One region of the Modestobacter sp. VKM Ac-2983 genome, then DNA from elsewhere that is predicted to be linked to it. Evidence: riboswitches for the same ligand, from Rfam matches in the RefSeq annotation. Region 1 holds a riboswitch; each other region holds the start of a gene.

What was found. Region 1 has a riboswitch for cyclic di-AMP ahead of O2W18_RS07350 (C40 family peptidase). Riboswitches for the same ligand answer to the same signal wherever they lie in the genome.
Region 2: it holds a riboswitch for cyclic di-AMP, as region 1 does, so the genes downstream of both, O2W18_RS09270 (transglycosylase SLT domain-containing protein) here and O2W18_RS07350 (C40 family peptidase) in region 1, are expected to answer to the same signal.
Region 3: it holds a riboswitch for cyclic di-AMP, as region 1 does, so the genes downstream of both, O2W18_RS00370 (LysM peptidoglycan-binding domain-containing protein) here and O2W18_RS07350 (C40 family peptidase) in region 1, are expected to answer to the same signal.
Region 4: it holds a riboswitch for cyclic di-AMP, as region 1 does, so the genes downstream of both, O2W18_RS11505 (peptidoglycan DD-metalloendopeptidase family protein) here and O2W18_RS07350 (C40 family peptidase) in region 1, are expected to answer to the same signal.

The regions. Positions count from the first base shown of each region.
Region 1 is NZ_JAPVBK010000002.1:182,314-189,916, forward strand. It holds gene O2W18_RS07340 (bifunctional metallophosphatase/5'-nucleotidase) at 1-1,442, shown strand, start outside; gene O2W18_RS07345 (HesB/IscA family protein) at 1,604-1,888, opposite strand; gene O2W18_RS07350 (C40 family peptidase) at 2,107-2,643, opposite strand; cyclic di-AMP (ydaO/yuaA leader) riboswitch at 2,660-2,804, opposite strand; gene O2W18_RS07355 (HNH endonuclease signature motif containing protein) at 3,335-4,534, shown strand; gene O2W18_RS07360 (hypothetical protein) at 4,662-5,522, opposite strand; gene O2W18_RS07365 (DUF4011 domain-containing protein) at 5,565-7,603, opposite strand, start outside.
Region 2 is NZ_JAPVBK010000002.1:588,704-596,306, reverse strand. It holds gene mftD (pre-mycofactocin synthase MftD) at 55-1,284, opposite strand; gene O2W18_RS09275 (YceI family protein) at 1,431-2,030, opposite strand; gene O2W18_RS09270 (transglycosylase SLT domain-containing protein) at 2,192-3,088, opposite strand; cyclic di-AMP (ydaO/yuaA leader) riboswitch at 3,105-3,253, opposite strand; gene O2W18_RS09265 (class I SAM-dependent methyltransferase) at 3,419-4,066, opposite strand; gene O2W18_RS09260 (universal stress protein) at 4,072-4,626, opposite strand; gene O2W18_RS09255 (cupin domain-containing protein) at 4,843-5,235, shown strand; gene O2W18_RS09250 (Dyp-type peroxidase) at 5,261-6,331, shown strand; gene O2W18_RS09245 (hypothetical protein) at 6,448-6,741, opposite strand; gene O2W18_RS09240 (HNH endonuclease signature motif containing protein) at 7,057-7,603, opposite strand, start outside.
Region 3 is NZ_JAPVBK010000001.1:72,666-80,268, forward strand. It holds gene O2W18_RS00350 (L-ribulose-5-phosphate 4-epimerase) at 1-139, shown strand, start outside; gene araA (L-arabinose isomerase) at 136-1,659, shown strand; gene O2W18_RS00360 (hypothetical protein) at 1,711-2,676, opposite strand; gene O2W18_RS00365 (SigE family RNA polymerase sigma factor) at 2,673-3,233, opposite strand; gene O2W18_RS00370 (LysM peptidoglycan-binding domain-containing protein) at 3,496-4,260, opposite strand; cyclic di-AMP (ydaO/yuaA leader) riboswitch at 4,384-4,482, opposite strand; gene O2W18_RS00375 (cytochrome P450) at 4,745-5,956, opposite strand; gene O2W18_RS00380 (DUF5926 family protein) at 6,078-7,013, shown strand; gene O2W18_RS00385 (cytochrome c oxidase assembly protein) at 7,105-7,603, shown strand, end outside.
Region 4 is NZ_JAPVBK010000002.1:1,063,267-1,070,869, forward strand. It holds gene O2W18_RS11495 (AfsR/SARP family transcriptional regulator) at 1-348, shown strand, start outside; gene O2W18_RS11500 (DUF305 domain-containing protein) at 632-1,258, opposite strand; gene O2W18_RS11505 (peptidoglycan DD-metalloendopeptidase family protein) at 1,989-3,299, opposite strand; cyclic di-AMP (ydaO/yuaA leader) riboswitch at 3,314-3,457, opposite strand; gene O2W18_RS11510 (IS3 family transposase) at 3,759-4,925, opposite strand; AL1L pseudoknot at 4,602-4,715, opposite strand; partial or broken gene O2W18_RS11515 (IS30 family transposase) at 5,052-5,315, shown strand; gene O2W18_RS11520 (NADPH-dependent FMN reductase) at 5,385-5,951, opposite strand; gene O2W18_RS11525 (DHA2 family efflux MFS transporter permease subunit) at 5,948-7,405, opposite strand; gene O2W18_RS11530 (MarR family winged helix-turn-helix transcriptional regulator) at 7,490-7,603, shown strand, end outside.

The DNA.
Region 1 (7,603 bases):
CCGCGCAGCAGCCGCCGGAGGCCGAGCACCCGATGGCGGCGGCCTTCGACGTCATCGGCTACGACGCGCAGGTCGTCGGCAACCACGAGTTCAACTACGGCCTGGACACCCTCGCCGGCTACGTCGACGACGTCGACCACCCGGTGCTGGGCGCCAACGTCGTCGACGCCGCCACCGGCGAGCCGTACCTGCCGCCGTACACGCTGCGGGAGATGAAGGTCCGCGGCGCGAAGCCGGTCACCGTCGGCATCCTCGGCCTGACCACGCCCGGTTCGGCGATCTGGGACCGCAACAACGTCGAGGGCCAGGTCGAGTTCCGCGACATGGTCGAGACGGCGCAGGAGTGGGTGCCGATCGTGGCCGAGCAGGCCGACGTCGTCGTCGTCCTCGCGCACGCCGGCGTCGGCGGGACGTCCTCCTACGACGACCCCGCCGTGGGCACGGAGAACCCGTCCGACGTCATCGCCCGCACGGTGCCCGGCATCGACGCCATGGTCGTCGGCCACACGCACCGCGACGCCCCGTCCCAGGTCGTGGTCAACGAGGTCACCGGCGAGGAGGTGCTGCTCACCCAGCCCTACCGCTGGGGCGGCACGGTCAGCCAGGTCGACTTCGCGCTGACCAAGACCCGCGGCCAGTGGGACGTCACGGGCGCCACGGCCACCGCGCTGCGCACCAAGGACCACCCGGAGGACCCCGACGTCCTCGCCGTCACCGATGAGGCGCACCGGACGACGGTCGACTACGTCAACCAGGTCGTGGCCACCTCCACCGAGGAGCTGACCACCCTCACCAGCCGGTACTCCGACACCCCGATCCTCGACTTCATCCAGCAGGTGCAGACGGAGACCGTCGACGCCGCGCTCGAGGGCACCGAGCGGGCCGACCTGCCGGTGCTGTCGATCGCCGCACCGTTCAGCCGGGAGGCGGTCTTCCCGGAGGGCGAGGTCACCATCCGGGACATCGCCGGGCTCTACGTCTTCGACAACACCCTGGAGGCGGTGGAGATGACCGGCGCCCAGGTGCGGGACTACCTGGAGGAGTCGGCGAGCTACTTCACCCAGGTGCCGGCCACCGGGGAGGTCGACCCCGAGACGATCACCAACGCCGACGGGACGCCGGACTACAACTACGACGTGCTCTCCGGCGTCGACTACGACCTGGACGTCTCCCGCCCGGTCGGGGAGCGGGTCACCCGGCTGGAGATCGACGGTGTGTCGGTGGCCGACGACGCCCGGTTCGTGGTGGCGGTGAACAACTACCGGCGCTCCGGCGGTGGCGGCTTCCCGCACGTCTCGACGGCGCCGGTGGTCTACAACGAGCAGCTGGAGATCCGTCAGCTGCTCATCGAATGGGCGCAGGAGCGCAGCGTGATCGACCCGGCCGACTTCTACGTCGAGAACTGGCAGCTCGTCCGTGACGGGGAGCCGCTGCTCGGCTGATCCCCACGGAGCCGGCCGGGCTCATGCCCCCGACCCCTCCGGACCGACGAACGCCCCGTCCTCCCTCGGGAGAGCGGGGCGTTCGCGTACGTCGGGGCCGCAGACGACGTCCGCCCCGCTCCGGCGGACCGGAACGGGGCGGACGCGGTCGTGCCGGGAGCTCAGACGCCGGACTCGGCGATCCCGAACTGGACCTTGCCGGTCGGGTCGGGCTGCGCGTCCAGGACCTTGTCGTCGAGGACCGTCGCGGCCTTCTCGTCCAGGAACACCCGGGCGCCGGACTGGTCCAGCACCTGGTCGTCCTCGGCCGGCACGGCGGCCAGGCTCAGCGCGAGCGACTGGGCGGTCGGGTCGTTGGCGATCCGCAGGCCGCCCTGCTCGGGGGTCTCGGACTGGTCGAGGATCCCGCGGATCGCGGTTGCTGCCTGGGGGGTCAACGTGAGCATCGGTGAGGTTCCTCTCGTGTCTGGTGCCCTGACCAGCTGCGGAAGGGTGTGGCGCGGCACTGCGCCACACCCTCCGGCAGTTCGTCGGCCGCCCCTGCGGGCGACCGGGCCGTACGGGGCCGGGACTCGCTACCTCGCACGTCCCAACGTCGCGGTCGAGGAGGCGCGAGGCAAGAGGCACCGCCGATCGTCACGGGGTCGCAACACCCCCGGCGACGTCAGACCAGACGACGCGCGGAGTTGTAGCCCCACATGGTGTCGACGTTGATGGTCCGGACGACGTCCCCTGCGGTCGGCGCGTGCACCATCAGCCCGTTGCCGATGTAGATGCCGACGTGACCCACCGGGTCGTAGAAGAAGACCAGGTCACCGGGCTGCAGGTCGGCGCGGGCCACCGGGACGCCCATCGTCGACTGCATGCGGGAGGAGTGCGGCAGCGTGATGCCGGCGGCCGCGTAGGAGTACTGGGTCAGCCCGGAGCAGTCGTAGACGTTGGGACCGGCGCCGGCCCACACGTAGGGCTTGCCCTGCTGGGCGAGTGCGGTGTCGACGATGATCTGGGCAGCTGCGTTCGGTGCCGCGACCGGAGCGGCCGCAGCTGCGACGGGTGCTGCGGCGGGCGCGCCACCGCCACCGACGGAGGCCTGGGCGGCCATCGGGGTGAGGGCGACGCCGGCGCTGGCGAACAGCGCGATCAGTGCCCGGCGACCGGAGCGGGAGGGACGACGGGCAGGGGACGTGCGAGTGGTCGTCATGGACGACGGGTTCTCCTTGTTCTCCTCAACCGCCTACCGAGTTAGCTGACGGGTTCGGGCGGGGAACTCGCCCGGTGCTCCGACACTCGCGTGCCGTCGCACTTCACCCCAGAACTGCGGTGGGTCCCCGGTCCGGGCGTTCGCTGCGACGTCGCAGCGGGTGCCCGGTTCGGCGGTGCTCGCCGGTGTCACCGTGCGTGGTGACTCAGGGGCCGGCGGGCGCGGATGACGGTAGGGCCGTCATGGATTCGTCACAAAGTGCCGCCTGTTGCGGTTCCGACACCCCGTGGGGCCGCAACACGCCCGGGCGACTCGGGCGACTCGCCGACGTGACGTCGGGCAACGCCGGAGGGTGGTGCGTGCAACGACGGCTCGGATCGACCGTCCCCTCCCGGGAATCGATTTGGGCCGCATCGGCGGGTGTGCACGCTGCGTGCTCGGCGCATCACGCCGACGTCGGGCGTTGTCGTGACGCCGGACGTCGGAGTCCGGTCGGGGCCGGGGAGACCGGCGTGGGCTGCTGGCTCGTCGACCGATGTGGAGTTCGAGCGGCGCGCTGGTGTGTCGGACCGGCTCGCGGCAAGGGGTCAGGGTGATCTGTGGACAAGCGCCTGACCTGGGGATTCGTGTTGTGGGAGCCCTTGCTCGGCGGTAGGATTCGTACAAGCGTTCGAACCGGTCGGGAGGTGTCATGAGCGAGTTGCAGTCGGCTCTGGACGCCCTTGCGGCCGAGGACCTGCATGGGTTGACGGATGGCGCCGTGTTGGACCGGACGACGTTGCTGGTGCAGCTCGGCAATCGGGTCGCTGCGGAGCTGACCCGCACGGTGCGGCACGCAGAGCTGACGCAGGCTGCGGAGTACGACGGGTTGAAGTCGATGCGGTCGTGGTTGATCGGGCATGCACGGTTGTCGCAGACGGAGGCGTCCCGGGTCGTGCGGTCCGGACGGGTGCTGGAGCACTTCCCGGCCTTGGCGGCCGGGTTCGCTGGCGGGCAGATCACGGCCGCGCAGGTGAACGTGGTGGCGGAGAAGATCGGCCCCCGCGAGGTCGCGCGGGCCGAGGAGCAGGGCATCGACCTGGGTGCCTTCGACCAGGTCTGGGCGCAGGTGGCCACGGAGTCCCCGCACGAGTCGCTGGTGGCTGCGGTGCAAGCCTTCGACAACGCCCTGGATCCCGACGGTCCGGAGCCGGACCCGACGGAGGGTCGTCGGTTCACGATGGTCAAGCACGCCGATGGGAGTGTGACCGGCCGGTTGGAGCTGGATGCGGTGGGCGGGGAGAAGGTGCAGGCGGCGATCGAGTCGATCGTGCAGGCCGACCGCCCGAAGGGTGATGAGCGGACGCGGTCGCAGCAGGACGCCGATGCGTTCGTGCAGTTGGCTGACAACCAGTTGGCCTCGGGGAACCTGCCGGTCTTGCGGACGGTGAAGCCGCACGTGGTGGTGGGCGTCGACCTGGATGACCTGGTCGACCCGGCGACCGGTGCCGGTGCGGGGGAGATGGGCTTCGGGGCGACGATCTCCGCGGCGCGGGCCCGTTACCTGGCCTGTGACGGCAGCATCTCCCGGATCGTGATGGGCCCCGACGGCGTCCCGCTCGACCTCGGTCGGGACCACCGGGTGGTCACCCCCGGGCTACGTAAAGCAGTCGAACGGCGGGACAAGTCCTGCGTGTTCGCCGGCTGCGGTGCTCCGTCGTGGTGGTGCGACGTCCACCACCTGATCCACTGGCTGCACGGCGGTGAGACGTCGCTGCAGAACTCAGCGTTGTTGTGCGAACGGCACCACACGAAGGTCCACCACGGGTTCCGGGTGGAGCGGGATCCCGGTGGGCGATGGCGCACCTACCGCCCCGACGACACCCAGATCCCCATCGGCCCAGCCCTGTAGCAGTGAGAGTGCGCGTCGCGGACCCCGCCGTCGGAAGGACGGCGGGGTCCGCAGGCTGTCGCTGGTCCTTGCCGGCCCCTGCTCCTCGCCGGCCCCTGCTCCTTGCCGGCCGTAGGCCTTGCCGGCCTTACTCCTCGCCGGTCTTGGCCTTCGACGCGAAGGAGCTCACGCACTGGCCCTGGTTGGCGAACTGGCCGGGCTCGAACTCCGTGGCCCAGCCGCCGTCCTTGCAGTCCGCCTTGGTGAACACCCGTGGCTCGACGTCGTACGTCGTCGTCTCGCCGCCCACCGTGATGCCGATGCCGTCCACGTAGGCCTCCAGGCCTGCGTTGCTCCGCCCGGTGTTCACCGCGAACCCGGTGATCGTCGTTGCCGCACCGAAGTGCTCGACCAGCGTGGCCAGGGTCGTGGGCGTGCCGTTCGAGCCGGGCGTCGCGGAGCTGAACGGCTGGATGCTCGGGGTCCACCAGCCCCCGGCGCGCCCGCCGGTGCTCTGTGTGGTGTCCCACGCCTGCCATTGCCCCTCGGCGATGGTGAACCCGGCCTTGTTCGCCTCCCAGACCACGGTGGCGAAGTCGTCCGGGCCCGCCGGGTCGATCTCCACGTTGATCGACGGGCCGTAGCCCGGCAGCCCCGTCTTGTACGACGAGTAGGTGACCCCGGCCAGGTCCGACAGCGGCCGCCCGTCGAGCAGGCCGGTCATCAGCCGGGCCTTCTCCGATGCCGCGTCCAGCGCCAGCCGGTAGGCGGAGTTGCCGAAGCCACTGCCCGCCGGTGCCTCGGCGATGCCGCCCTCCCCGGTGGTCGGGGTCGCCGCCGGGTCGTTCTCGCCGCGGTGGGCGTTGCTGAACCACCAGTCCGCGCCCTCGACCGCCGTCTCGGCTGGGGTGATCGTCACCGTCCCCGCCGCGAGGGCCGGGCCGGCGGTCAGCACCCCGGTCAGGGCCGTGGCCGCGCAGACGTAGGTGATGCGTCGTGGACTCAGCAAGGTGATCTCCCCGTGGGTGGATGGACGAACCGCCGGATCAGATCACCCGGCGACGGGCTGGTCGAGGCCTTCCGGCACCGCGGCGCTGACCGGGACAGGCGGGGTGGGAACCGCCTGCAGGTCCGCATCGCCCTCGGCCACCGCGGTGAGCCACTGACCGGCGCCCTGCCGGGTGATCCGGCCGGCGCGCACGGCCCGCGCGAGCGCCACCTCCAGCAGCGGCATCAGCACCGGGTGTCGGCGGCGGTGCCCGAACACCGCCAGCGTCTGCTGGAACAGGTCGTCGCGGGTCATCCCGGCCACCGACCGGCACAGCGCCACCATCGCGTTGCCGATCTCCTCCGGCGGCACGTGCTCCAACGCCCGGTCGGTGCTCGATGCCTGCCGCCGGAACGTCGTCCACGACGCCAGGTCCGGCGGGGTCCGGTCCGACGTCGCCGGCCACAGGAACTCCGCACCGGGCTCGGGCAGCAGCGCCAGGATCGACTCCATCCGGGCCGCGTTCACCCGCGGCACCCCGAACGCCGACGCCGTCAGCCGGGCCAGCCGCTCCCGGTGGACGGGCCCTTCCGCTCGGATCCCCGCCGCCAGCACCCGCCGCACCAGCCGAGCCGCCTCCGGGTTCTCCAGCTGCCGCAGCATCCGCGGCTCGCCCACCGGCTTCGGCGTCCACGCCCGGAACGGCACCTCACCGGCGAGCAGCGCCGGCGTCACCACCGGGTGCGCCGCGCAGCGCACCGGCTCCGCCGTCGACACCTCGTCCAGGTCGTCGGGGGCCTCCGGGTCGAAGGGGTCGATCTCCTCCGCCGGCTCGTCGACCGCGGACACCGGGGCAGGCAGCGGCGGCAGCAGCAGCTCCACCGGAGCCGCCGCTGCCACCGCGGTGACCAGCCGGTCGAGCACCGTCTCCCACTCGGCCAGCCACTCCGGCAGCCACACCCGCTCCACCGCCGGCCAGCCCTGCAGCTCCAGGTACGCCAGCTCGCGGTCCACCGTCGCCCGCTGCGCCCACACGGGACCGTCCAGCAGCACCGCCAGCACCGGCCGCTCCGGCGCCTCCGGCCGGGCCACGGTCAGGTCGACCCGGAACCGGGAGAGCCCGACGTCGGTGCGCACCACCAGCCCGCGGCCCCGTAGCGCCGCCGCGACCTCCTCGCGGTGCGGGTCGCGCGTCGCCACGGCGCTCCGCGGGACCACGGCCACGCCGTGCAGGGCCTGCTCCAGCCAGCCCCGCAGCCGGCGCACGCCCGGCTGAGCCGTCGTCGTCGGCCGCAGCAGCGAAGGCGCGAACGACGCGAAGACCACCACCTGCCGGCGCGCACGGGTCACCGCCACCGTCAGCCGCCGCTCACCGCCGGCCCGGTTCAGCGGCCCCAGGTCCAGCGGCAGGCAGCCGCGCTCGTCGGCCGCGCACCCCAGCGACAGCAGGACGACGTCGGCCTCCTCGCCCTGCGCGGCCTCCACCTCCCGCACCCGCAGCTCGCCCCGGTCCAGCGCCTCGGCCGCCCGGTCCCGGCCCACCCGCAGCAGGCCCTCGATCAGCCGGCGCTGCGGTCCGTGCAGGGTCAGCACGGCGACCGACGGCACCGCCTCCGGCGACGCCGCGAACCGCTGCCGCAGCTCCGCGACCACCGCCTCCGCCTCGGCCGGGTTGGTCCCCCGCTGCGCGCCGGCGCGCACGAACACGCCGTCCACCCGCACCAGGGAGATCGCCGGCCCGGCCGGTGGGCCGGGCACCGTCATGAGCCGGGAGCCGTAGCCGACGGCGTTCGTGAAGGCGACCAGCGACTCGTCGGCGCTGCGGTGGTGCCAGGTCAGCTCCCGCCGGGGCACCCCGGCCCGCAGGCAGGCGGCCAGCAGCCCCTCGTCGGCGGGCTCGTCCACCGCGGCGCGCGGCGGCAGCTGCTGGCGGTCACCGACCACGACCGCCGCACTCGCCCGGCCCAGCGCACCGAGGGCGTCGGCGACCCGCAGCGACGACGCGTCCTCGACCACCACCAGGTCGAACGAGCCGGCGGTCGCGGGGAGGAAGCGGGCCACGGCATCCGGGGTGGCCAGCACGGCAGTGGCCCGGTCACCCG
Region 2 (7,603 bases), 410 kb from region 1:
GGCAGGGAGGACGGCGGTGGCCGGTGGAAGTCATCGCGCCGGCCACCGGGACCCTCAGGCGGTGGTGCCCTTGCCCGAGGACCGCTGGGCCGCCGGGGCGTCGGCGCCGTCCTCGCCCAGGTGCCGCTCGAAGTGCGGCGGGACGACGAGGTCGGCCGGGCTGAGCTCATCGACCGAGCGGTGGCCGAGGCCGACCAGCGCGGACCCGAGCCCGTCCCGCAGCAGGTCGAGCACGTTGCCCACGCCGGCCTCGCCGTTGGCGGCCAGGCCCCACAGGTAGGCCCGGCCGATCATGACCGCCCGGGCGCCCAGCGCGACTGCCTTGGCGACGTCGCCGCCCCGCCGGACGCCGCCGTCCATCAGCACCTCGACCTGGTCCCCGACCGCGTCGACGACCGCGGGCAGCGCGCGGATCGCTGCCGGGGTGCCGTCGAGGTTGTTGCCGCCGTGGTTGGAGACCGAGATCGCGGTGACCCCGGCGTCGACGGCCCGCTTGGCGTCATCGATCCGCATGACGCCCTTGAGCATGAACGGCCCGTCCCACTGCGAACGCAGCCAGGCGACGTCCTCCCAGGTGGGCATCGGCGAGCCCATCCACTGCCCGTAGGCCCCGAAGAACGTGGGCGCCGGGTCACCGGGGGTCGCCACCATGTTCGGCACGGTGAGGTCGGGGAGCTTGCGGGTGCGGGCGAAGTCGAGCAGCCACCGCGGCCGGGCCAGCACCTGCGGGGCGTACCGGCGGGCCGCCTCGAAGTCGATCTTCTCCGGGATGAACGGGCTGCCCCAGTCGCGGCCGTAGGCGAAGGACCAGTCCAGCGTGGCGATCATGCCGACCGCGCCGGCGGCCTTCGCCCGCTGCATGCGGCCGAGCATCTCCTCGCGGGTGCCGACCCAGTACATCTGGAAGAAGGTCTGCGGGTTCGCCGCCACGACCTCCTCGATCGGCTTGCTGGCGAAGGAGGACAAGCCCATCGCCACGCCGCGGGAGGCGGCGGCGCGGGCCACGGCGACCTCACCCTCGGGGTCGACCGCCTGGACCCCGGTGGGGCTGATCATGATCGGCATGGAGACCGGCTGGCCCATGATCGTGGTGGCCAGCTGCCGTTCGTTGCTCAGCCCGGCGGTGTGCGGGGCGAACCCGAGCTCGGTGAAGGCGGCGAGGTTGTCCGCCGCGGTCAGCCCGCGCTCGGAGCCGGCCACCAGCGCCCCGTAGACCCCCTTGGGCAGCCGCCGCTTCGCCCGGCGCTGCGCCTCCGCCACCGACTCGAACCACGCGTTCGCCACCTGCGGACCCCCTGCTGCTCGACTCGTCCCGGGCGACGCCGTCGTCACCGGGGTTGCCGTCGCGGGGCCGGCCGGTCCCCCGGCGCCCTACGTGGCACTGAGTGCCACCCTAGCGGCCGAGGGTGGCCTGGGACACAGTGCGCCGGTCAGGCGTCCTTGATCGCCGAGACGTCGAACTCCACCTGGATCCGGTCACTGACCAGCACGCCACCGGTGTCCAGCATCGCGTTCCAGGTGAGGTCCCACTCGCTGCGCTTGATGGCCAGCGCGCCCTCGAAGCCCACCCGCATGTTGCCGAACGGGTCCAACGCCGAGCCGGTGAGGGTGAAGTCGATCGAGACCGGCCGGGTGACCGCCTTGATCGTGAGGTCGCCGGTGACGCGGTAGACGTCCCGGTCGACCTGCTCGACCGCGGTGGAGACGAAGACCATCTCGGGGTGCTGCTCGACGTCCAGGAAGTCGGCCGAGCGCAGGTGCGCATCGCGGTCCGGCGTCCCGGTGTCGATGCTGGCGGTGGCGATCCGCAGTCGGACGTTGCTGGCCGTCGGCGTCGCGGTGTCCAGGTGGGCGGTGCCGGAGAAGTCGGTGAAGGCACCCCGCACGGTGGTCACCATGGCGTGCCGGGCCCGGACGCCGATCCGGGTGTGCGTGACGTCGACGGTGTAGTCGCCCGTCACGTCGGCCAGGGCGCTGGTGGCGGCGTCGAAGTCCGTCGCGGCGCCCTCGGGTGCGCGGTGCTTGCCCACGGATCAGCGCTCCTCGTCTCGGTGGTCGAACCCCTCGATCCTCCCCGATGGTCCCCCGCCGGTGCACAGGAGGGCCATCTGCCCGACACCTCGGCACTGCATCGGACGCAGCGAGGCCCGGGTCCGGCCGGACCCGGGCCTCGCTGCGCACCGCCGGTGGGTCAGTACCAGCCGGTGGCCTTCGAGTGCGACCACGCGGCGCACGGCGAGCCGTAGCGGTTGGTGATGTAGATCAGCCCCGCGTCGATCTGCCGGTAGCCGTCCGCGGTCTTGGCGATCCCGGTGCTCTTCCAGGTCGAGTCCAGGAACTGCGGGATGCCGTACGCGGTGCTGTTCGGGTTCTGCGCGTTCGGGTTCCAGCCGCTCTCCTTGCCCCACAGGCTCTCCAGGCAGGAGAACTCCGTCTGGTCGCCGCCGAGCTTGCCCAGGGCGTAGTCCTGGAACGAGCCCGACCCGGAGGACGCGACGGGGGCAGGCGCAGCCGGCGCCCTGGTGGTGCTGGACGGGGCCGGGGTCGCCGCCCGAGCGGCGGCAGCCGCTGCCTCCTCCGCGGCCTTCGCCTCCGCAGCGGCCTGGGCCTCGGCGGCGATCCGCGCCTCTTCCGCGGCCTGCGCCTCGGCGGCGGCCTGCGCTGCTGCGGCTGCCTGCGCGTCGAGCACGGCCTGGTCGGCGGCCGCCTGCGCCTGCGCGGCGGCGGCCTGGGCGGCCTCGCGCTCGCTGCGGTTGGCGGCGAGCTGGCCGAGCCGGTCGGCCAGGGGGCCGTCGACGAGGGCGGTCCCGGTCTGCTGCGAGCTCAGGTCCAGCTGGGCGACGACGCTCGCGGGCTCGACGGCGGCCTCGGCCCGCGTGCCGGGCTCACCGCCGACGAGGACGTTGACCAGGATCGCCCCGGCGGCGGCGACGCCGACGTACAGCGTGGGCCGACGGAGGCCCCCCGGGGGCTGACGACGAGCCCGCCGGGCCACCGGGGCGTCATCGGCGCCGGTCGAGAGCGCGGGGAGCACCTCGGTGGCGGGCAGCTGCTCGTCGGACGAGGACGCGGTGGTGCGACGGGACATGAAGAGAGGGGCTCCGTGGGTCTTCCGCGGCCGCCTACCGAGTCAGCTGACGGATTCGGGCGGGAAGTCGCCCTACCCAGCCGGGCGGCTGCCCGGGCGGGATTCACCCCAGTGGTGCGGTGGGTCCCCGGTTCGCTGCGTGCAGCGATTCGGCGGCATCCGGTGCGGGCTCCCCGGGTGGGGACGAGACGTCCGACCGGACCTGGCCACGGTAGAGGCCGTCGCCTGGGCGTGACAATGCCGGGAGCCGGATTTCGTCGCCATGTGCCACGTCTCCCATCCGGTGGCGGGGCGGGGCAGCAGCAGTGGGACGGCTGGTGCCGGTGGGCCTCAGGGGAGCCGCCAGACCGTCGTCCGGCGCACCGCTCCCCCGGCGGCGTCCGGTACGTCGTACTCCGCCTGGGCCACCAGGCCCTCCTTCGGGACGTACGCCCGTCCGGGGTCGCCCAGCAGGACGGTGGCCCCCTGCAGCCAGGCCGCGCCGAGGAAGGGCAGCACCCGGGCGGTCATCTCCCGGTCGTAACAGACGTCGCCGGCCAGGACGACGTCGATGTCCGGTAGCTCCTCGTCCAGGACGTCCCCGACGACCTCGATCCCGGCCACCCCGTTGACCTCGGCGTTCAGCCCGACCGCGGTGTGCGAGTACGGGTCGACGTCGCTCGCCAGCACCCCGCTCGCCCCGGCCAGCAGCGCGGCGACGGCCACCAGGCCGCTGCCCGCGCCCAGGTCCAGGACCCGGCGGCCGGCCACGAGCTCCGGGTGGTCGAGCACGTGCCGGGCCAGCGCCTGGCCGCCGGGCCAGGCCGCGGCCCAGAACGGCGGGTCCTCGCCGGCTCCGCCGCCCTCGGTCTCCATCGCCTCCCAGAGCGCGACGACGTCGTCGGCGACGTGCAGCTGCACCTCGGGGACGAGCGACGGGCGGTCCAGCCGGGTGTGGGCCCGCAGGAAGGCCGGTGGCACGGGGTGCTGGACCGCCACGCCGGTCAGGCCTTGCGCTCGGTGCGCACGACGGTGACCGGGCACGGGGCGTGCCGGGTGACCTGGTCGCTCACCGAGCCGAGCAGCAGCCCGGCGAAGCCGCCTCGCCCGCGGGCCCCGACCACAAGGAGGTCGGCGTGCTGCGCGGCCTCGAGCAGCGACCGCACCGGCGCAGCGTGCACGACGTGGCAGGTCACCTCGCCGGCCCGCTCGGCGCCCAGCGCGGCCCGGACGTCGGCCTCCAGGTCGGCCTGCACCGCCTGCTCGTACTCACCGATCGGCGGCACGTAGCCGAGCTCCCAGCTCGGCGGCTGCGGGGCGGTGGCGATCCGCCAGCCGCGGACGACGTGCAGCGGCCAGGAGGCGCGCTCGGCCAGCGTCGCGGCCCACTGCAGCGCCTCCTGCGCGCAGTCCGAGCCGTCGTGGCCGACGACGACGCCACCCTCGACGGCGGCGCGGGTCGACACCTCTCCCTCGACCTCGGCCAGCTCGGTGGCCGCCTCGTCCCGCTCGGCAGCGAGTGCTGCGTTCCCCGACCGGTCTGCTGGCTGCTGCGTCAACGCCGTCCTCCAGTGCTCGTGTGCTCGTGCTCCGCCGGTACCCGGCACCAGGAAGCCTCCCCCACCCGGCCGGTCGACGGCAGGGTCGGAGGGCCTGTTCCCCCGTGTCGTCCGGGCCGGGGGCCTTCGGATCGCGGCGGAGGCCGCTCTGCTCTTCACTGATCATGAGCCGGCGCGCGCCGGCAGGATCGACTGGATCGAGGAGGAACGGCAGCCATGGAGCACTTCACCATCGCCACCGTCGCCGAGGAGAGCGCCGACTTCCGTCGGGTGCTCTGGACCGGCGAGCACACCCAGCTGGTGATCATGACGATCCCGCCGGGTGGGGAGATCGGCGAGGAGGTGCACGAGGAGATCGACCAGATCCTCACCTTCGTCAGCGGCACCGGCCAGGCCGTCGTCGGCGGGCAGAAGAAGAACGTCGCCCAGGGTGACCTCGTCGTCGTCCCCGCCGGCAAGAAGCACAACTTCCTCAACACCGGGGTGAACCCGCTGGTGCTCTACACGGTCTACGGCCCGCCGGAGCACGCCGACAAGGCGGTGCACAAGACCAAGGAGGAGGCCGACGCGCTCGAGGAGGCCGGCAAGGACGAGCCGCCGACCAGCTGAGGCCCGATCGGGCAGGGTGGGCGTCGTGACGACGCAGCCGGGCATCTTCGCCCTCGGCACCCCTGAGCACTGCTACCTGGAGCTCGACCTGGAGCCCGGCTGCTCCGCGGAGGACCTGGTCCGCGGGGTGGCCGGGCTCACCGGTCCGCTCTCCTCCACCGGTGGGGTGAACCTCGTGGTCGGCTTCCGGCCGGAGCTGTGGGCCGCCGTCGCCCCGGACGACGCCCCGGCGGACGCCGCCAGCTGGACCGAGGACCTCGTCGGCGCCGGCCGTTACCGGATGCCGGCGACCCAGCACGACGCCTGGATCTGGGTCGCCGGGGGCGATCGCACCGCGGTCTTCGACAACGCCCGGGCCGTGCTGGCCGCCCTGGCCGGCGTCGCCCGGGTGGCCGCAGAGGTCACCGGCTGGCTGTACCGGCACGACCGGGACCTGACCGGCTTCATCGACGGCACGGAGAACCCCTCGCTGCTGACCGCCGCGGAGGTCGCGGCCGTGCCTGCCGGCGAGCCGGGTGCGGGGGCGAGCATCGTGCTCTATCAGGTGTGGCGGCACGACAGCGCCGCCTGGGAGTCCCTGGGGATGCACGGCCAGGAGATGATGATGGGCCGGACCAAGCCGGACAGCGTCGAGCTGCCCGACGACGTGATGCTGCCGAGCGCGCACGTCGCCCGCACCACCGTCGAGGTGGACGGCGAGGAGAAGCAGATCTTCCGGCGCAACGTCGCCTACGGCGGGGTCACCGACCACGGGACGGCGTTCGTCGGGTTCGCCCGCGACCAGTGGCGCCTCACCGAGATGCTCCGCCGGATGGCCGGGGCTACAGACGGGGTGCGCGACGGGCTGACCGGCTTCCTGACCCCGCTGAGCGGGGCGTACTACACGTGCCCGTCGATCGACGCCCTGGCCCGGTTCGCGCCCCCCCGACGAGGACTGACGGCCACCGTGACCCAGGAGCAGGAGCAGCCGGCGCAGCCGGAGCCGGAAGGTGGTGACCCGGCGTGCTGGCTCGACCGGGTCTGCCCGGTGTGCGGCCGGCTGACCGAGCGGCTGCCCACGGGTCGCTGCGCCGCCTGCGGCGAGCCCTGGGACTGACCGTCCCCCGATGAGATCCTCGGCCGCAGCGGCAGGTGACCGACCGTGCCTGGGCAGCCACTGCGCCGAGGGGTCTGTCCGGCCATGCCGGCGGCCGGTGCTGGCCGCCGAGCAAGTCAGGCGGCGGAGCTCCTGGCGACCTGACTGCCGTACCAGCTGGTGAGCAGGTGCGCGCGGACAGAGGCCGGCAGCGCTCCCCAGCGGAGCAGCGCCGCCCGGGCCGGGAGCGCACTCGCTGCAGCGAGCTGGCCCAGTTCGCGGACCCGTTCCGGTCGCGGGCTGTGCGGCTTCCGATCGTGCAGCCCGGCGGCGACCTGACTGTCGAAGGCCGCGAGGATGTCGGCCTGGTGCGCCGGGTCGAACCACTGAGGGCTCCGCGGCGAGCTCGCTGCGAGGTGGTGACGGATCACGATGTGCTTATCGGCCCGTTGTGCGCTCGCTGTGACTCGAACAGGGCTCACGGGCGGCCCTGAGCTGCCGTTCTTGCTCTCTGGACACTCGTGTCACACCCGCATCAGAGGTCACGTCCGCACGCCGATCTGGTACCCGGGTGGACCCGCCGGGCGACCTCCTCTCGCACGCTGTCGAGGAAGTCGACGCGGCTTCCCCTATGCCGGGGCGGCCCCACGCCATGGGCCTCAGGAAGCAGGGGCCACAGGCCATGGGGCCTCAGAAAGCGCGGCGGCCACAAGCCGTAGGGACTCAGGAAGGCGGCCCGTAGGGACTCAGAAAGGCGGCGGGTCGTCCGGGTCGGGTGGGCTCCCGCCTCCGGTCAGCTGTCCGGTGGCGGACAGCCGGAGGCCCGGTGGCTGGCGGCCGGGTGTTCGGGAGCTCTGTGTTCGGGAGCTCGGTGTTCGGTGGCTGGGCAGGTGGAGGCCGGGTGGTCGGGTGGTCCGGGTGACGCCGGAGGGGGTGGTGACCGACAGGGCGCCGTCGTCAGTCATGACGAACCGCCACCTGGGTGCGTGGGTCTTCAGCCGGTGGTGTCGCCGGCACAAGCAGCACAAGTTGGTGCAGTCGGTGGCCCCGCCGTCGCGGTGGGCGCAGACGTGGTCCAGGTCGGTGCGCGCGGCCGGTCGACGGCAGCCGGGATGTCGGCAGGTCCGGTCCCGGGCCCGCACGTACCGCTGCTGGGCCGGGGTCGGGGTGTAGCGGTCGATCGGCGGTGGCCGGTCCAGCACCCCGCACCCGCAGTCCCGGTCGGGATGAGCGGGGCAGCCGCGGCGGGCCAGCCGCTCCAGTTCCGGGCGGGTCACCGTCGCCCGCAGCGCC
Region 3 (7,603 bases), on a different contig from region 1:
GGTCAAGGCCGCCGTCATGACCGAGGACGTCGCCCGCACGGTGCACCTCTCCCGGCAGCTCGGTGAGCCGGTCCCGATCGCGCAGGCGGACATCGACTCGCTGTACGCGCGCTACCAGAACGTCTACGGACAACGATGAGCACGAAGGAGCAGCAGGTGGCATTCGAGGGTTCGGAGATCTGGTTCCTCACCGGCAGCCAGGGGCTGTACGGCGAGGAGACCCTCCAGCAGGTCGCCGAGCAGTCGCAGCAGGTCGCCGCGATGCTGGACGGCGCCGACGCCGTGCCGGTCCGGGTGGTCTGGAAGCCGGTGCTCACCGACGCCGGCGCGATCCGCCGGATGATGGGGGAGGCGAACGAGGACCCGAACTGCCTCGGCGTCATCACCTGGATGCACACCTTCTCCCCGGCGAAGATGTGGATCTCCGGGCTGGACGCGCTGCGCAAGCCACTGCTCCACCTGCACACCCAGGCCGACGCCGCCCTGCCGTGGGCGACGATCGACATGGACTTCATGAACCTCAACCAGGCCGCCCACGGCGACCGGGAGTACGGGTTCATGCTGACCCGGTTGCGCACCCCGCGGACCACCGTCTCCGGGTACGCGGGCAACTCCCGGGTGCAGGCCCGGGTGGGCTCCTGGGCCCGCGCCGCCGCCGGTGCCGCTGCCGCCCGCGGCCTGAAGCTGGCCCGGTTCGGCGACAACATGCGGAACGTCGCGGTCACCGAGGGCGACAAGGTCGAGGCGGAGATCCGCTTCGGCATGTCGGTCAACACCTGGGGCGTCAACGACCTGGTCGCGGTCGTCGAGCGGGTGCCCGAGTCGGCCGTCGACGCGGTCGTCGCCGAGTACGGCGACCTCTACGAGATGGACGCCGACCTGCGTCCCGGCGGCGACCGGCACCACAGCGTCCGCTACCAGGCCCGGATCGAGGTGGCCTTGCGCTCGTTCCTGGAGGACGGCGGCTTCGGCGCCTTCACCACCAACTTCGAGGACCTCGGCGGCCTGCGGCAGCTCCCCGGCCTGGCCGTGCAGCGGCTGATGGCCGACGGCTACGGCTTCGGCGGCGAGGGCGACTGGAAGACCTCCGCGCTGCTGCGGGTGCTCAAGGTCGCGGCCCAGGGCCTGCCCGGTGGCACCTCCTTCATGGAGGACTACACCTACGACCTGGCCTCGGAGACCCCGAAGATCCTGGGCGCGCACATGCTCGAGGTGTGCCCGACGATCGCCGGGGACAAGCCGCGGCTGGAGGTGCACCCGCTCGGCATCGGCGGCCGCGAGGACCCGGCCCGGCTGGTGTTCACCGCAGCCCCCGCCGCCGGCATCACGCTGGGCTGGTGCGACCTGGGCGACCGGTTCCGCTGGGTGGCCAACGAGATCGACGTCGTCGACCCGTCCGAGCCGCTGCCGAACCTGCCGGTCGCCCGGGCGGTCTGGGAACCCCGGCCGGACTTCGAGACGGCGACCGAGGGCTGGCTGACGGCCGGCGGGCCGCACCACACGGTGCTGTCGACCCAGCTGGGAGCCGAGGAGCTGACCGACCTGGCCGAGGTCTTCGACACCGAGCTGGTGCTCATCGACGCCGACACCACCCGGCGCAGCCTGGCCAAGGAGCTGCGCTGGAGCGCCGCCTACCACCGGCTCAACCAGCGCCTCTGAACGCCTGACGCGCGACGCCCCGCCCGGTTCTGCGGGCGGGGCGTCGTCGTCTCACCCGTAGTTCCGGGCGACGCCGTCGAGCAGCGCGGTGAACGCCTCGGCGGCGGTGACCTCGCCGTCCTGGTCGGCCGTGGCGTCGAGCACCCAGGTGCCCTTGCCGCGGGCGTCGGGGACGGCCAGCTGGAACGACGCCTGGTCGACCGAGCTGCACCGGATCAGCACGCCGCCGTCGACCACGTCGGCCCGGGGGCAGGGGGTCGGATCGCCCTGGGGCACCCAGTCGAACGCATCGCGGGCGACGTCGGCGGGCGTCGTCCCGTCGCCCAGGAAGCCCACGCGCACCGTGAACGGGTAGTCGATGGTGTCGTACAGCAGCGGTACTGGCGCCCAGGTGCACGCGCCGGGCAGCGTGCCGGTCCAGTAGCTCATCCGGGACCCCAGAGCAGCGGAGAGGCCGTCGGACAGCACCGGACAGGTGGAGAGGTCGTCCGCGGTGTCCCGGCCCGGGTACGGCTTGGGCTCCGGCAGCCACCGGTCCCACTCGGTGGGCGAGGGGAACGCCAGGGACGGCGGCAGGGCGTCGACCACCCGGTCCAGGTCGGCCTGCGCCTCGGCGGTCAGCCGTGCCTTCTCCGCCGCGGACACCGCCGGGATCGGTTCCTTGCCGTAGGCCTCGGTCGCACCGCCGGTGACCGGGCTGTCGTCGGGCACCGGTGTCCCGGACGGCGTGGATTCTCCGGGCGGCGGCGGCGTCGGTGCCGTGGCCGGCGCCGACGACGTGACCGTCGGCCGCGCGGTGCCCCCGGGGAGCGGTGCGGAGGACGGTGGGCCGACGGCGACCACGCCTCCGACGGCCACCGCGGCCACGCCGACGGCGACCGCCGTCAACGTCCGCCGGGTCCGGCGCCGGTGGCGCCAGCGGGCCACCGCGTCGGCGGCATCGCCGCCTCCGCCGGCGGTCAGCTCGTCGGCCAGACCGTGCAGCCGGCCCGCGAGGTCGCGCTCGTGGGGGTTCACGCGTGCCTCCGGGTGGTCCGTGCCGGGTCGGGGGACGGTTCGGGGGAGGGGTGGAAGGACGGCCCGGGGGAACGGTCCAGGACGGTGCGCAGCACGGCGAGGCCGCGGGAGACGTGCTTGCCTACCGTGCTCACCGAGCAGCCCATCAGGCGTGCGGTGTCGGCCTCGCTGAGGTCGTCGAGGTGGCGCAGCACCACCGCGGTGCGCACCCGCGGGCTCAGCTCGCGCAGCGCGGTGCGCAGCTCGTCGGCCTCGGCGTGCAGCGCCTGCAGGTCCACCCGGTCCGGGGAGTCGGGGAACCACTCGACCACCTGTTCGGTGTTGCTGAGCCGGCGCAGCCAGCTCAGGTGGCCGTTGACCAGCATCTTGCGCACGTAGGCGACGGGGTCGTCGGCGCGGCGGACCGTGCTCCACCGGCCGTACGCGCGGGCCAGCGCGGTCTGCAGCAGGTCCTCGCCGCGGCCGCGGTCACCGGTCAGCAGCACGGCGGTGCGCAGCAGCCGTGGGCCGTGCGCACCGACGAAGTCGGTGAACTCCTCGTCCTGCTCCTTCGCCACCGCATCCCTTCCGCTGGTCCCACTGAGGAGACGCATCGGCAGTCCGGCTGGCCCCCAGGTCCCCCGGTCACGATCCGGTAACGGCTCAGCGGGCGCGGTGAGTGGGCCTCTGGCAGGGGCCGGAGGATCTCGTCCGGAACGGACGACGCCCCGGCCGGTTGCCCGGCCGGGGCGTCGTCGTGCCGATGGTCCGGTCGGCCCGGATCACCGGTGCGGGCCGGTCAGCGCGTGACCGCGCCGACCGACCCGTCGCGCTCGTGGATCAGTACCAGTTGTTGGCCTGGGAGTGCGCCCACGCGGCGCACGGGGTGCCGTAGCGGTCGCTGATGTAACCCAGACCCCAGGTGATCTGGGTCGCCGGGTTGGTGCGCCAGTCCGGGCCGGCCGAGGCCATCTTCGAGCCGGGCAGCGCCTGCGGGATGCCGTAGGCGCTGGAGTTCGGGTTGTCGGCCGTGGGGTTCCAGTTGCTCTCCTTGGTCCACAGGCTGTCCAGGCAGGTGAACTCGCCGGCCCCCCAGCCGCGCTCGGCCACCATGGTCCGGCCGATGCTGCGGGGGTCACCGGTGGCGGTCCGGTCGGCGCTGCGGCTGGCGGCCTGCTGGGCCGGCCGGCTGGGCGCCGGGGCCGCGGGTGCTGCCCCGCCGCCGAGGGTGAGGGCCTGCCCGACGCGGAGCACGTTCGGGTTGCCGCCGATGGTGTCGCGATTGGCGGCGTAGATGCTCTGCCAGGTGGTGCCGTGCGCCGCGGCGATCTTGCTCAGCGTGTCGCCGGCGCGGACGACGTAGCTGCCGGAGGCCGCTGCCGGTGCGGCCGCCGGTGCAGCCGCGGGGGCCGAGCCGCCGCCGATGGAGAGCACCTGGCCGACGCGCAGCACGTTCGGGTTGCCGCCGATGGTGCCCTGGTTGGCCGCGTAGACGGTCTGCCAGGTCGTGCCGTGGCTGCTGGCCAGCTTGCTGAGGGTGTCCCCGGGGCTGACGGTGTGGCTGCCGGTGTGGGCCTGGGCGGGCGCGATGACCCCGAAGGACATCGCTGCAGCTGCCGCGACGACCATGGCCGGGCGCGCCGCGGAAGCGAAGGCGGATCGCCCGGAGGAGCGGTCGCGCCGTGCCGTGAAGCGATTGAGCATGGGTGTGTGTGCCTCTCGCCGCCTGCGGAGTTAGCTGTCGGGTTCGGGCGAGAGCTGCCCGGCCGCGTGCTGCGGCTTCACCCCAAGGCCCGGAGGCCTGGTCTTGCGAGGTGGGTCCCCCGCGCCTGCCCGTGGTCTCGTGACGTCCGGGCCGACGGTGGGCAGGTTCGGCGGTGTCGTCGTCCGGAGCCCGCCGTGTGGCGGACGGACCAACGGTAGGCAGGCCGTCGGCCGGCGGAGCCGGTCGGCGGTGAGCTTTCCCGGGCTCCCCGACGCGGTCAGCACGAGCTGTGACGGATCATGGACGCGCCGTGGACTGGTGCCCCCGGGTCGTTTCCCGACGCAACGGCATGTGGTCCGCTGCACCGGGGCCGGGGCTGGGGGCTCAGCGGCCGGTGAGCACGACCGGCAGGTCCTGGAGCCCGCGGATGACGAACTCCGGGCGGCGTCGGGCCGGGCGGGCCAGCTCCAGCCGGGAGGTGCGGCTCAGCAGCGCACCGAAGGAGGCCTGCAGCTCGACCCGCGCCAGCGGGGCGCCGATGCAGAAGTGCACCCCCGCGCCGAAGGAGATGTGCGGGTTGTCGGTGCGCCCCACGTCGAGGGTGTCGGGGTCGGTGAAGACGGCCGGGTCCCGGTTCGCGCTGCCCAGCAGGGCGGCGACCTTCTGCCCCTGGGCGACGGTCACCCCGCCGATCTCGACGTCGGAGGTGGCGGTGCGCTCGAACAGCTGCAGCGGCGAGTCGAAGCGCATCAGCTCCTCGATCGCCGTCGGGAGCAGGTCCGGGTCCGCGCGCAGCCGATCCAGCTGGTCCGGGTGCTCCAGCAGCGCCAGCAGGCCGTTGCCGCTCACGTTGACCGTCGCCTCGTGCCCGGCGTTGAGCAGCAGGATGCAGGTGGTGACCAGCTCGTCCTCGGTGAGCCGGTCGCCCTCGGAGTCGCGCACCGTGACCAGGTGGGTGAGCAGGTCCTCCCCCGGGGCGGTCCGCCGCTCGGCGGCCAGCTCGCGGAGGTAGGCGACGAACTCGGCGGCGGCCCGCTCGGCGTCGGCCTCGACCTCCGTCGTCCGGCCGTACTCGTACATCTTGACGATGGCGTTCGACCACGGGCGCAGCAGCGGCCGGTCGGCTGCCGGCACGCCCAGCAGCTCGGCGATGACGGCGACCGGCAGCTCCTCCGCCATCCCGGACAGCACGTCGACGCCGGTGTCCCCGGCGGAGCGCTCGACGAGGGAGTCGACGAGGGAGTCGGCCAGCTCCTGCACCCAGGGTCGCAGCCGCTCGACGTGTCCGCGGGCGAACGCGGCGCTGATCAGCCGGCGCAGCCGGGTGTGGGTGGGCGGCTCCATCTCCAGGATCGCGTTGCGGTGGATCAGGTTGAAGCTCTCGAACCGCTCCGCCGGCGCCTTGTCCGACCAGATCCGGCCCAGCCGCCGGTCCCGCAGGACGGCGTTGGCCTCGGCGTGGCCGAGGGCCAGCCACATGCCCTGCTGCTCGTTCCACTGCACCGGCGCCGCGGCGCGGGCCACGGCGAAGGCCGGGTAGGGGTCGGCGACCAGAACGGGGTCGGTCAGGTCGAGCGGAGCAGGGGCCGGCGTCACCGGCAGCAGCGTACTGAGGGGAGCGGCGCGGCACGGCAGTGCGGGCGGCCCCCTCGCAGGGTCCCGCCGCGAGCGTGCGAGGGGCGGGGGGCGAGGGGGTCCTTTGACTACCCTCGCATGCATGGCCCGCACTACGACCCGCCGTCCCGCCGCCCCGGCTGCGACAGCCGGTGAGACCAACCCGAAGGCGCCCTGCCCCTGCGGCTCCGGCCGCCGCTACAAGCACTGCCACGGCTCCGGCTACGGCCAGCCGGTGCTCCGCCCGTTCGAGGGCCTGCCCGGCGAGGTCGACTGGGTGGCGCTGCGCGAGCTCGTGCCGGCCGCCACCGCGAAGCTGACCACCACGGACGGCCGGTCGGTCACGCTGGCCAGCGTCCTGCCCGGCGGCACCCCCGCCCTGGTGCGCGCCAACGGGGAGATCCTGCTCGGCGTCCAGCTGCAGACCTCCTCCGACGACGTCAGCCGCGACCTCGGCACCGCGCTCGCCGCCGCGCTCGAGGCCCCGGCCGGCGCTCCCGTCGACCCGGGCCCGATCGGTGCCGCCGGCTCGGCCGGGCCGCGGCTGCAGGAGCTGCTGGACCTCTCGGCGCCGTTCGAGGTCACCGTGCACGACGACTTCGGCTTCTGGCTCGAGGGCGCCGACGTCGACGCGACCGCCCGGGCCAGCCTGCAGCAGGCCAACGAGATGGTGATGCCCACGGTGCGGCTGGCCGGCCTGGAGGCCGCGTACTGGTGCCGGCCGACCACCGAGCGCGGGCACGTGCGCTGGGTGCGCCCCGAGCCGGAGGAGGCGCTGCTGGACGCCCTCGCCCGGCTCGGCGCGGCCGAGCAGCTCAGTCTGGGGGACGGCACCCGCTACGCCGGTGCCTTCCGTGCGCTGGGCCTCGCCGTCCCGGTGTGGGACGTGCCGGGTGAGGTGCCGGGCGCCGAGTGGGCAGGTCCCTCAGCGGAGCTGCACTCCCGGCTGGAGGCCGCGCTGGCGGTCACCGAGCCGCTGAACGCCGACGAGCGTCGGGCCCGCGCCGGGCTGCTGTCCCGTCAGGTCACCCTGCGCTGAGCCGAGGGCCCGTCCCCCTCGCCGACTGCGGCGAGGGGGACGGGCCAGGCCTACCGTGGGGGCCGCACAGCGGAGTTGAGAGAGGACTGACGTGGGCCACGAGCACGGCGGCATGGGCGGGATGCACGTCCCGGAGCTGCCGCCGACGACCGGGCGGGTGCTGGGCCTGGACCTGGCCGCCGCCTCGCCGGTGGCCTGGCTGGCCGTGCTGCTGGCCGTCGGCTACCTGGTCGGGCTGTGGCGGCTGCACCGGCGGGGGGTGCGCTGGGCGCCGACCCGCACCGTGGCCTGGCTGATCGGCTGCGCCAGCCTCTTCCACGTCACCGCCAGTGGCCTGCAGAGCTACGGCATGGCGCTCTTCAGCCTGCACATGGTGCAGCACATGGTGCTGAGCATGATCACGCCGCTGCTCCTGCTGCTCGGCGCCCCGGTCACCCTGATGCTGCGCGCCCTGCCCGCGGCGCAGGGACCCGCGGGGGTGCCGCGGCGCGCGCTGCTCGGCGCCCTGCACAGCCGGCTGGGCCAGCTGGTCGCCTCGCCGTTCTTCACCGTGCCGCTGTTCATCGCCAGCCTCTACGGCGTCTACTTCA
Region 4 (7,603 bases), 880 kb from region 1:
CTGCGTGAGCTCGAGACCCGCATCCTCGACCAGAGCCCGTCCCTCGGCGATGCGCAGATGTCGCAGTCCGGACGGGACGACACCACGCGACCCGGGAACCTGCCGGCGCGGCTCGACCGCCTGATCGGCCGCGAGTCCCTCGTACGAACCCTCGCGGCAGCGTTGTCGACCTCGGCGGCCATCAGGTCCATGACCGGACTGACCAGCGCAGCCGCTCCCCCATCGGTCAGCCGGAAGAGCCCTCGTTCGTCGCGAGGAACAGAGAGCCGTCGGCGGGGTCCACCCCACTTCGTGCGCGTGGCTGATGTCCCCGGGTGGGGATGCGGCGCAGGCGCAGGTGTCGAGTGAGTCGCTCCCGGCCGCGGGGCCTCTGCCGTGCACCCCACCACAAGGACGGCGGCGGGCAGCAGGACGGCCGCCACGCTCCGGCGTCGACGTGAGCCCGGAACCGCGGGGACCTGGGGACGTGGTGCCACAGCTGTTCTCCTCCTGCGTGGTGTGTCTCCTCCTGCGTGGTGTGCGATGCCATCCAGGGCGGGAGATCGACTCGCCGGCAGCCGTCCCTGAGTCATCGGGTGGGAGACGTGGGGCGCGGTGCCCGCACGGGGCACCGCGCCCCAGCGGGCACGGATCAGTCAGCCAGCTCGGTGAGCAGCTGCCGCATCTCCTCGATCTCCTGTGTCTGGGTCTCGCTGATCGAGCGAGCCAGGTCGACGGCCTCGGCGTTGCGGCCGTCCTCGACCTCGGTCTGCGCCATCTCGACGGCGCCCTCGTGGTGCTCGATCATGGCGCCGAGCCACATGCGGTCGAAGTCCCGGCCGGCCGCAGGCATCTGCTCCATGCCCATGCCCATGCCGCCGTCCATGCCCCCCATGTCCCCAGACCCGTGATCCATGGCTCCCATGTGGCCGGACTCGTCGAGCGGCTGGTCCCACTCCTCGAGCCAGCCGGTCATGAGGTCGATCTCGGGGTCCTGACCTGCTTCGATGCGCTCGGCCAGGTCCACGACCCTGGGATCGGAGGCGCGGTCGATGGCGACCGCGGACATCATGAGCGCGCCCTCGTGGTGCGGGATCATCTCCTGTGCGAACGCGACATCGACGTCGTTGAACTCCGCGCTCTGATCAGCGGAGCTGTCGTCGGCCGCGCTGCCACCGGTGGCGGGGGTCTGCTCGGTGTCCGAGCAGCCGGCCAGGACGACGACGGCGGCCATCAGTCCACCGGTGAGGCGGACGAGGCGAATGCTGGTGCGGGTCATGCTGGGTCTCCTGTCTGGGGGATGTGGGCACGCGTGCAGGACCCCGGGACAGCGGGAGCTGTCGGGGTGCCGCGCTTCGGCCTAGATCCGTAGAAGACAGAGTGCGGAGAGAGTGGGTGGTCGGGGTTGCCTGGACCACCCGGTGGGCCAGCGGGAAGGTGTGGGTGAGCCGCGGACAGGTGGGACCGCCCCGCCTCGCCGGAGCACCACGGCCCCGAGGACCGTCAGCCCCGCGAGCAGAACGACGAGACACACCGCCAAGAGGTGCGCGTCGTGCCACGGGGCCAGCGGGCCGCTGGACCCGGTGACGTCGGCATCTGCTCCCCCGGGTGTGGCTGCGGCGTGCCCGTGGTCTGGCATCGCATCGGCGACGTGGCCCACATGGACGGACCCTGCCGGCACACCGACCGGGGCAGCCACACCGAGCGACGTGGACCCGTGCTCAAAGACCGGGCCCGCGGCCACACATTGCATCCCGTGCACGGCGAAGACGGCGGCCAACAGCAACAGCGCCGCCCAGAGCCGTGCCACCAAGACCACCTCCCCCACACGACGGTACGACGGCCCGGCTGGCGCGCCCGAGACGGCTGTCGGCCCCTTGGAGTGACACCCGGGCCCCTCCCCACGCTGATCATGACCGCACCACGGCGCGAAGTGCCCACTCCAGCGACTGCTCGGCGGCACTGACCGCCCAGCGGGGTCACCGAACGAGCTCTGAGGCCTGTCGGGGTCAGCCGCAGCTCCCGCCCAACGACATGCCCCGCGCGGCCAGCCACGGAACCGGGTTGCTGCGGTCCTGGTAGAGCCCACCCTGATGCACTTCGAAGTGCAGGTGCGGACCGGTGGACTGACCCGTGTTGCCCACCAGCGCGATCTGCTGCCCAGCGGACACCTGCTGTCCCGCGTCGACCGAGTAGCTGTCGATGTGCCCGTAGAGGGTGATCGAGCCGTCCGCATGCTGCAGGTAGACGGCCAGCCCGAAGCCGGATACGGGGCCGGCCTGAAGCACCACGCCGGCTTCGGGTGCATAGATGGGGGTGCCGATCGGGGCGGCGATGTCCACGCCGTAGTGCATGGTCCCCCAGCGGGCGCCATAACAGGAGGTCACCCGCCCCGACGTCGGAATGCCAGCGCCGGCAGCAGACCGCTCACCTCCCCGGGAAGCCGCATCGTCCAGCCGCTCCGCAAGGAGTGCATCGACATCTCCACTGCTCTGTTGCTCGGTCGGTACCGCAGCGACATCGCTGCCGGCCTGCTGCTCCACCGGCCCCGCAGCAGCATCGCCGCCAAGGGTGACCACCCGCTCCTGCGCCTCCTGCAACTGCTGCTCCACCGCGGCCCTGTCCCTCACAGCGGCGTCGTAGGTCTGCTGCGCCGCAGCGAGCTCCTCGTTGGCGACCCGTTCGGCCTCGGCGGCGGATGCGGCGGCCGTGTCGCGGGCACCCACGGCGGCCTTCGCTGCCTCCGTAGCCGCCTGCTGCTGGCGCTGGACGACCTCGAGCTCGTCCAGTTGCTCGCCCCGGTCATCACCCAGGATCTCCAGCGTGGCGGCTCGTTGGAGGACCTCCTCGGGGCTGCCTGCAGCGAAGAAGGCCGACGCACTGCCGTAGGCGTCAGCGCCCATGTAGCTCTGCCGGGCCAGCGCGACGACGTCGTCTTGCGTCTGCCCGACTGCCGCCTGCGCAGCCGTCAGCTCGGCCACCCGGGCATCGGCCTCCTGTCGTGCTCGGACCAGCTCGGCCTGGGCGACCAGGCTCCGATCGGCGACCGCCTCCGCTTCCACCGTGAGCCGTTGCAAGGTCTCCTCTGCCGTGACCACCGACTTCTCGATGCTGGCAAGCGCAGCCTCGGCCTCCGCGAGTCCGGGTCGGCCTGCCGGGGCCGGCGGGGGCCCATGTGCGGCGTGGGCTGCCGGACCGGTGAGGACCAGCAGCAGGGCAGCACCGGCGGCCAGCGTCGGCGCGGTGAACGCGGCGCGCCATCGGGCGCGGCGGCGTGAGTGGACATGGTGCTGCAAGACGGTGTCGTGCGGTGTCGCCAACGTGGCGAGCTCCGTTCTCCCTCACCGTCTACCGAGTTAGCTGACGGGTTCGGGCCGGAGACAGCCCTACTCGCGGCGGCCCACTGGCCAGGCGAGATTCACCCCAAGGGAACGATGGGTCCCCGGTCTGCCACCGCGTGAGCGGCAGCAGTTCGACGGGGTCCGCGCGAGGACCTCTGGGCGAGATCGGGGCTCGGGCGGACCGGCCGTGACGCTACAACGAACCCCGATGCTCGTCACAATCCCGTAACACCAGCCAACCATCGTGGCCAGCCGCACCCTCGCGGGCCAGTGCGTGTGCGAAGGCGTTACAGGCGGACGCCGGACCGGCCTTGATGCGCCTCGACAGATCAGCAGCCCGAAGGTGGTGGACGGCAAGGAGCGCGAGTCACCCCCCTAGCACCTCCAGGTCATCGCCGGGACCGGGCGGCGCCCCATCCGTACTGTCCCGCCCCGGGTTCAGTGGAGGCTCGGAACTGACGCGGCGACGGTAGTCGCCGCGAGGTTGTGCCGGTAGAAGTCGTCCTCGAGCTCGGCCGGTGGGATCAGGCCGATCTCGCCGTGCAGGCGTCGGTGGTTGAACCAGTCGATGTACTCCGCGGTGGCGATCTCAAGGTCGTCGATGCCCTTCCAGGGGCCGCGGTTGCGGACGAGCTCGGCCTCGAAGAGGGAGTTGAACGCCTCGGCGAGGGCGTTGTCGTAGCTGTCGCCGGTGGAGCCGACAGAGGCCACGGCGCCGGCCTCGGCCAGGCGTTGGGTGTAGCGCACCGCGACGTACTGCACGCCTTTGTCCGAGTGATGGACCAGCCCGCCGAGGTCCCGGCCGGCTCGGCGGCGGGTCCAGAGGCCCATCTCCAGGGCGTCGAGCGCGAGGTCGGTGCGCAGCGAGCGGGACAGCTGCCAGCCGACCACCCGGCGGGAGTAGACGTCGGTGACGAAGGCGGCGTAGACCCAGCCGGAGAAGGTCCGGCAGTAGGTGATGTCGGCGACCCACAGCTGGTCCGGGCCGGTCGCGGTGAACGCGCGTTCGACCAGGTCCGGGCGGGTGTCCGGTCCCGAGCCGGGGATCGTGGTCCGCGGTCCCTTCGCCCGCGTGATGCCGCGCAGCCCGGCCGCACGCATCAGCCGCTCCACCGTGCACCGAGCCACGGCGTGGCCCTGCCGGCGCAGCTGCGCGTGGACCTTGCGGGCACCGTAGACACCGAAGTTGTCGGCGTGCACGGCCGCGATCACCGCGGTGGTGGCCGCGTCGGTCACCGACCGCACCGAGGGCGCCCGGGTCTTCGCGGCGTAGTAGGTGCTCGGGGCGATCTGCAGCTGCTGACAGATCGGCTCGACCCCGTGCTCATCCCGGTGGGCGTCGATGAACTCGACGATCACCGCTGTGGGCGGTCGAGCTCCGCCGCGAAGAAAGCCGACGCGCTCTTCAGGATCGCGTTCGCCCGGCGCAGCTCCGTCGATCTCGGCCTGGGTGACCCAGTTGCGCAGCGTCTCGGGGTTGATCCCCAGCTGATCGCCGATCCGCTTCAACGCCCCGCTCCGCGTGGCCGGGTCACGCCGCGCATCGACCGCCAACCGGATCGCCCGCTCCCGCAGCTCGTCGGGGTACTTCCTCGGTGCCGCCATGCCTCTCATCCTCACGTGGATTGAGAGCCTCCATCAGACCCGGGGCGGGACAGGGTACTTCCTCGGTGCCGCCATGACTCTCATCCTCACGTGGATTGAGAGCCTCCATCAGACCCGGGGCGGGACAAGATGGCCGAGCACGCCCAGTTCACCGTCGCCACCGGGGTCACCGTCTACTTTTGCGACCCCAAGAGCCCCTGGCAGCGAGGCAGCAACGAGAACACCAACGGACTCCTGCGCCAATACCTGCCCAAGGGCAGTGACCTGCGCACCTTCACCCACGACGACCTCGACGCCATCGCCGCACGCCTCAACGGCCGACCCCGACAAACCCTGGGCTGGAAGACTCCCGCCGAAGCATTCAACGAGGCTGTTGCACAGACCCATTGAGACCGCCCCCGTTAACGGACGGCCCGATACTCGACCGTTTGCGGGCCGATGAGGACCGACGGTGCAGGGTCACCGGGCTCCGCGACGCAGCGGCGTGAGCGCGTCGGCCCATCTGACCACCTGGTCGAGAGTTGCCTTGAGTGCGGCTTCGTGATGCCCAGCGGGCGCCACGCAGCCATCGGGGAAGTCGGTGAACAGCGAGAGGGCGACCTGCGATCGGACGTCGGCGACGTGGAGCTCTCCCATGACCAGGCGGAGTTGTTCGACGGCTCGGGTGCCGCCGTGGGTGCCGTAGCCGACGAAGCCGGCCGCCTTGTCCTGCCACTCGGTGTAGAGGTAGTCCAACGCGTTCTTGAGGACGCCGGGCATGGAGTGGTTGTACTCAGGGGTCACGATGACGAAGCCGTCGTAGGTGGCGATCGTCTCGGCCCACCGGCGGGTGTGGGGCTGGGCGTAGGTGCTGGTCATGGCGGCGACGACGGGTTCGTCCAGGTGTGGCAGTGGGTGGTCGGCCAGGTCAACGATCTCGAATTCGGCGTCCTCGCGCGTGCGGGCGGCGGCGTGCACCCATTGGGCGACAGCGGCGGACTTTCGGCCTGGTCGGGTACTGCCGACGATGATGGCGATACGTGTCATGCCGTGGACTCCTCAGGTCGGGCGGTTCTCGGGACGGTTGCGCCGGCTTGTCGCTGTTCGTAGGTCAGCCATGCCGCGCCGACGAGTGCAACTGTGGTGACTGCTGTCAGCCACCAGAAGGTGGTGCGGAAGGCGCCGGAGGCGGCCGCTCCTGTGGCGTTTTCAGTCAGACCGCTGGTGAGGATGGCGATGAAGATGGCGCTGCCGATGGCTGCTCCGACGCGGGAGAGCACGTTGATCTGCGCACTGGCATCAGGCATCTGGTGGGCTCGGACGGTGGCGAGGGCGGAGGAGACCGCCGGCATGCCGCTCAGGGCCAGACCGATACCGCGCAGCACCTGGAGCAGTTGAACGGTCACGATGTCCATGCCGACCGGCATCAGCGCGAAGGGCAGTGTGGTCGCTGCGGTGATCAGCAGCCCGACAACCGTGATGCGACCTCCACCGAACCGGTCGGTGAGCCACCCGGCGACCGGGAACATCGCGGCGGCGCCGACGCTGAAAGCGATCAGGAGCAGGCCCGTGTCGACGATGTCGCGGCCCAGCAACACCAGGAAGTACAGGGGCATGACGATCAGCCCGCCGAACAGGGCTGCACCGTTGAAGAACACCTCGAACGCGGCAGCGCGGTAGACCCGGTTGGCGAACAGGCCCAGGTCCGACAGCGGCGATGGGGTGGCGCGGGACCGGGCGAGGAACCCGATCAGCGCGAGCAAGCCCAGGGCCGCGGCGGTCACGGGGGCAGTCGAGATCTGCTGCTGCTCGGTGAGTTCCGTGATGCCGTAGGTGAGCAGCGGCAGGCCCAGGACCACCAGGACCAACCCGGGTACGTCCAGACGGTCCCCCGGTGCTCGGTCCCCGCGCGGCACCACGCGTAGACCCAGCAGGAGCCCCAGCGCACCGACGGGCAGGTTGACCAGGAACAGCCATTGCCACGACAGGTGCGAGAGCAGGAGTGCCCCGACGACCGGGCCGACCGCGGGAGCCAAGATCGCGGGAACGCTTGTGGTGGCCATGACCCGACCCATGCGAGCCGGACCGGCCACCTGACCGAGGACCGTCATGCCGGCAGGGACCAGGAGTCCTCCGGCCAGTCCCTGCAGAACTCGGAGGGCCACGAGAACCTCGACCGTCGGTGCCAGCGCGCACAACCCAGACGCCACCGTGAAACCCGCGAGGGACCACAGCCACAGCCTCCCGGGACCCACCCGCCGGCTCACCCACCCACAGACCGGCAGCGCCGCCGCCAGCGCGAGCAGGTAGCCGCTCTGGACCCACTGCGCAGCCGACAGGGAGACACCCAGGTCGGCACCGATCGCAGCCAGCCCAACGTTGACGATCGAGGCATCGAGTCCAGCGAGCACTCCGCCGAAGGCCAGGACCACAGCCAACCGCCAAACCCGCCCAGGGATCTGCGCGTCGGTTCCCCGTACCTCAGCCTGTTGCGCGGCCATACTCACCTCATCCGTTGGACGTCCTATGTTGGACATCCAACAACATCCGTCGTGGGATGTCCAACGGTCCGATAGGATGGTGACGTGGAACTGGACGGCGAGCACTCATCTCCGCACCCGCCGTCTCAGCGGCTGTGGGCCACTCCGTCATGGCTGCTCAATCAGGTGGCCAGCAGGGCCAACCGACTGGTTGCGGAG